DNA from 2 places in the Bacillus sp. Marseille-Q1617 genome. Region 1 is predicted to be linked to the other one. Evidence: riboswitches for the same ligand, from Rfam matches in the RefSeq annotation. Region 1 holds a riboswitch; the other holds the start of a gene.

The links. A riboswitch is a leader RNA that binds a small molecule or an ion and turns the genes downstream of it on or off. The one in region 1 is predicted to bind thiamine pyrophosphate.
Region 2: linked by a shared signal. The riboswitch ahead of thiT (energy-coupled thiamine transporter ThiT) and the one ahead of tenA (thiaminase II) in region 1 are both predicted to bind thiamine pyrophosphate.

The regions. Positions count from the first base shown of each region.
Region 1 is NZ_CAHJXM010000001.1:2,103,981-2,106,451, reverse strand. Features, by position in the region: gene HWX64_RS10540 (sensor histidine kinase) at 1-510, shown strand, start outside; gene HWX64_RS10535 (response regulator transcription factor) at 512-1,111, shown strand; TPP riboswitch at 1,288-1,396, shown strand; gene tenA (thiaminase II) at 1,513-2,208, shown strand; gene HWX64_RS10525 (ECF transporter S component) at 2,209-2,471, shown strand, end outside.
Region 2 is NZ_CAHJXM010000001.1:294,298-296,768, reverse strand. Features, by position in the region: gene HWX64_RS01545 (threonine/serine exporter family protein) at 1-377, opposite strand, end outside; gene thiT (energy-coupled thiamine transporter ThiT) at 808-1,404, opposite strand; TPP riboswitch at 1,475-1,579, opposite strand; gene HWX64_RS01535 (hypothetical protein) at 1,666-1,965, opposite strand; gene HWX64_RS01530 (thioredoxin family protein) at 2,310-2,471, opposite strand, start outside.

The sequences.
Region 1 (2,471 bases):
AAATTGGTTTATAAAGATCCTGAGCAGGCACAAGAGGAATTGAAAGACGTACAACAAACAGCGAGAACCGCGTTGACAGAGGTAAGAACGATGGTATCCCAAATGCGGGGAATCCGGTTGGAAGACGAAATCGTAAGGATTAAGCAAATTCTGAAAGCGGCAGATATCGAATTGATCATAGACGATGCATCCAACTTACCCCAAACATCACTCTTTCTTGAAAATATTTTAAGCATGTGTTTAAAAGAATCGGTCACAAATGTCGTAAAGCATAGTCAGGCTGATACATGTGAAATTACCATCGAAGAACACGATAATGAATTAACCATAAAGGTAAGGGATAATGGCATTGGTTTGCAAAAAGACCAGGACTTATCAAAAGGAAGCGGATTAAGAGGGATGGAAGAACGGTTGGATTTTGTAAACGGCACGCTCGAAATCATTTCTGATAAAGGAACCACATTAATTATGAGAGTTCCAAAAGTAATCAAACAGATAGGGAGGGAATGACATGATTCGCATTGTCATTGCGGAAGACCAGCGGATGATGCTGGGTGCACTGGGTTCTTTGCTTAGTTTAGAGGATGATTTAGAGGTTGTGGGGAAGGCAAGCAATGGGGATGAAGCCGTATCCCTGGTCCGCAGCCTTCAGCCTGATATTTGCATGATGGATATCGAAATGCCAGAGAAGACCGGTCTGGAGGCAGCTGAAGAATTAAAAGGGGAAGGCTGCAAAGTCATCATCCTGACCACTTTTGCACGCTCAGGCTATTTTCAGCGCGCAATAAAAGCCGGTGTCAAAGGATACTTGTTGAAAGACAGCCCGAGTGAAGAACTGGCAAGTTCGATCCGCCTCGTCATGGATGGAAAAAGGATCTATGCACCTGAACTGATGGATGATATGTACAGTGAAGAAAACCCTTTGACAGATCGGGAAAAAGAAGTCCTTGAACTTGTAGCAGACGGAAAAAACACAAAAGAAATCGCAGATGAACTTAAGTTGAAAACAGGTACAGTACGAAACTATATTTCAACGATTCTCGACAAACTTGAAGTCAAAAATCGAATTGAAGCCATTACTCACTCAAAAGAAAAAGGCTGGTTTAAATAAATCAGAACGTGGGGTATCAAAATTTTACCTTCGTATAAAAACAGAAGAAAAAATACGAGCTTCGGATTCTCGTCTTTAATGGGTTTTTTAACCGTATGGGGTATAAGTTGCTGTAAAAAAAGATTGACAAGAAAAAATGACGTGTTACGATTACATCGAATTCAAAATTACATATGACGATCCACTAGGGGTGCCTTTTATGAAGGCTGAGATTAAAGTGTAACTTTAAGACCCTTTGAACCTGATCTGGTTGAGACCAGCGTAGGGAAGTGGTGTTTGAAGGTTACATATTTTCTCTGATGTACTGCCTTTTCAAGCCACTTTCTGTTCGCTTTTTGCGTAATGGAAAGTGGCTTTTTGTTTCTCCTGTATTGGGTCGTCGTGGAAAAGGAGAGTCAAAGATGACATTTTCAACAGAATTAAGGGAAGAAGTGAATGAGATTTGGGAAGCAAGCTTCAATCATCCTTTTGTAAGAGGGATAGGTGACGGCACACTTCCACTTGAGAAATTCCGCTATTATGTGCTGCAGGATGCCTATTATCTCTCCCATTTTTCCAGGGTTCAGGCGCTCGGAGCCGCTAAAGCAACAGATTTACATACGACTTCAAGAATGGCAGCCCACGCGCAGGGGACAAATGAAGCAGAATTATCCCTGCATGAAACGTTTTCTGTCCAATTGGGTATCACTGAGGAAGAAAAGAAACGGTTCAAGCCTGCTCCGACCGCATATGCTTATACCTCACATATGTACAGGGCAGCACAATTTGGAGGGCTTCGTGAAATCCTCGCGGCCATTCTTCCATGTTATTGGCTGTACCATGAAGTCGGTGAGCGTTTGAAATGTTGTTCTCCAAACGAGACTATTTACCGCGAGTGGATTGCCGCTTACGGAGGAGAGTGGTTCGGGGAACTGGTAAAAGAGCAAATCAACCGTTTGGACCAGTTAGCAGAAAAAGCATCCGATGAAGAAAAAGCCCATATGAAAGAGCTGTTTATGATAAGCAGCATATATGAACTTCAATTTTGGGAGATGGCCTATTCCATGGAAAAATGGCCGTTTGAAGATCATTTACACGCGGGAAAGCAGGTGAATTAAATGACTAAGTTACGATTGACAGATATTCTTGTTACGGTTGTCATCTCAATCGGATTCGGTGTCATTTATAAAATTTGGGGACCGCTGTACAACATGATAAAGCCGTTCGGTCTGCATGCTGATCAGCTCATTTACGGGATGTGGTTCATGGCTGCAACAGTCGCTTTCCTGATCATCCGGAAGCCGGGAGTCGCACTGCTCGCTGAAATCGCCGCTTCATCAGGGGAATTCCTCATGGGATCGGAGTGGGGGCTTGAGGTGCT
Region 2 (2,471 bases), 1.8 Mb from region 1:
GCAAGCACTTGAATCAAAAAAGAATAGGAGTGGTCTGCTTCCTCAAGCTTTTCCAGCTCACTGTAAGCCTCCTCTAAGCTGTACTGGCCTTGGCTGATTTTCCGTGAAATGCCGTTCACCAGAGTGACCTTTTCTAAATCGGTCGATCGTTCATTGATGCGGATCAACTTGGTCTTCGTCGGTTCATCTGTTTCGATTGAAAAGATGATTCCTGTCGGCGTCACATAGCTGTGCGATTCTTTTATTCCATAGGAAGCAGCTATCCTCATCATCGTATCCTCCACCCGATACGTTTCAGCCCCGCTCTGGAGCATGATCTTTCCGGCCAGCAGGCAAACTTCCATTATGTCGTACCTTCGTATCATTTTAGCTTCCATATGTATCTCTCCGTGCCATCGTTTTTTGAATAGGTCTAGTTTATAGGATAAACGTGCCTGTAAGCAATGAGGAGTGGGAATTAATTTGGATTTTGTGGATGGCTGGAGGTTATTCGCAGTTTGTTGACTTGTGGGATGGGGGATATGGGTGGAGGCGGGTGGGTTCGGGATGCGTTATCGACCGTATTTTTGATTTATCGGCCGTTTTTCTGTTTTATCGGCCGTCTTTTCGGTTTATCTTCCATTTATTTATTTTATCGTCCAACATATCAATATATCTGCCATTCTTCATATTTCGACAATTTACGCATAAAGCCCCTCTCTCTTTCATTAACAATCTCTGCTTCATCCCCTTTCCCCTTACTCGACCCATCCTTCTTAAACAACAAAAAACCGACTCCCTCAGGAATCGGTTTACTGTTTATTACTATTATGAGGCTTTCCGCTGATCATTCCCTGCTGAAACGCCCTGCCTGATCAACCGCGGAGCTGTCGCGATTAAAGGAACCAGGACAACGGAACATAGCAATGCGGAACCAAGCATCGTTACTCCGTTTGCAAAAAGCGAGAACAGAACCGGGGACATGCCTTCCGGAGCATACTCTTTAAAAAAGATGAAACCTGCAATGAAATGCCAGAAATAACGGGCGAAACTTCCGACAACCGTCGCCGTCACAATCCAAAGGTACACTTTTGATTTATTCTCCGACCGTAATGATTCCTGGATGCGGCGGACAAAGAGACCTGCAAACCCAATGAAGGTAAATGCAATGAAGTACTCAATGATCATTTGAACAGGAGTGACGATCCATGCATTGCCGAGTGCCACCTGCAGTACTCCCCACACAAATCCTGCCAACAGGCTTGCTTTAAATCCTCTGCGGAAAGCCAGGATGAATATCGGCACCATCGAGAACGAAATGGAGATACTCGGCGACAGATCGATCGACGGCAGCAAATCAAGGATAATGGCAAAAGCAGCCATTAATGCAGCTTCGATTAATACTACTAAACTTAAAGATTTCATAAAAAAATCTCCCCTTTTTTCTAAACGAAACCATAAGGGAGAGTCAGCGTATAAAAATAGGCATAATAATCCTATCTATCTTCCACATTCCTACGCTAGTACTAACTAACAGGTTCAAAGGGTCAGAACAGGCAGTGCCGTTCACTCTCAGCATATCGCTCCCCTTGTGGTCACGTTTATTTGATTATCATTTCAGTACGTATTATACACGAAAATAGTAAATAGTAAAAGAAATTGCGGGCATGAAATTGAAGGGTGCGATCAGGGACTTTCATTAAGCGGGTCGTGCAGGATGATGACCGGCATTGACTTGGGGGCAACCATGAAACCATAGACTCTGCCTTCTCTATCTTTGTAAGCAACAGAGTAATCCCCGAATTGCGGAGAGAACTCCACGTCCTCGTATTTCAGATCCAGATGGTTGTACTTCCAGCCTACATATAGCTTGGTGGCTGCGCGGGCAGTAAGGTGTTGAACAATCGTAATCTGATTGGCGGCAATAAATAGAATAATGGCGGCGATCGAAATGATTACTTTACTTGCTCTGGACAACCTCAGCATCAATTCCTCTCCTTCCCGGAACTCAATCAGAATATTCCGTATATTATCTCTATTATATACCTATTCACTTGGACATGACAAAAGAGCTACTTTTTTCAAAGAGTTATTTTTCAAAATTTCCCATTAATCCGGGATAACACCTCCCCTTCAGCAGCCGCCCTTATCACTGGGATTCAAAATTCACTTTCCTCTTCTTCCCCCTATTGTTTTTGAGCAAAAAAGAGCTGCCAGGATGACAGCCCCTGCGGCCCCAAATCCAGGATATCCTGCAGCCTGTTAAACGATCGTTTAACCCTATCGATCCTTTTACCCTAAGGCTTGAGAGAACTTAATCAAACGTTTGTTTAATCTTCAAGCATCGTGACCAATCTTGATAATCCGCTGTCCAATTCATCGATCGGGACAAATCGTGCTTTCCTCATCATTTCTTTTCCTTCCACAAAAACAATTAGTACAGGCACGGTAAAAATCGAGTACTCCCCTGCGATTTCAGGAATTTCATCAGC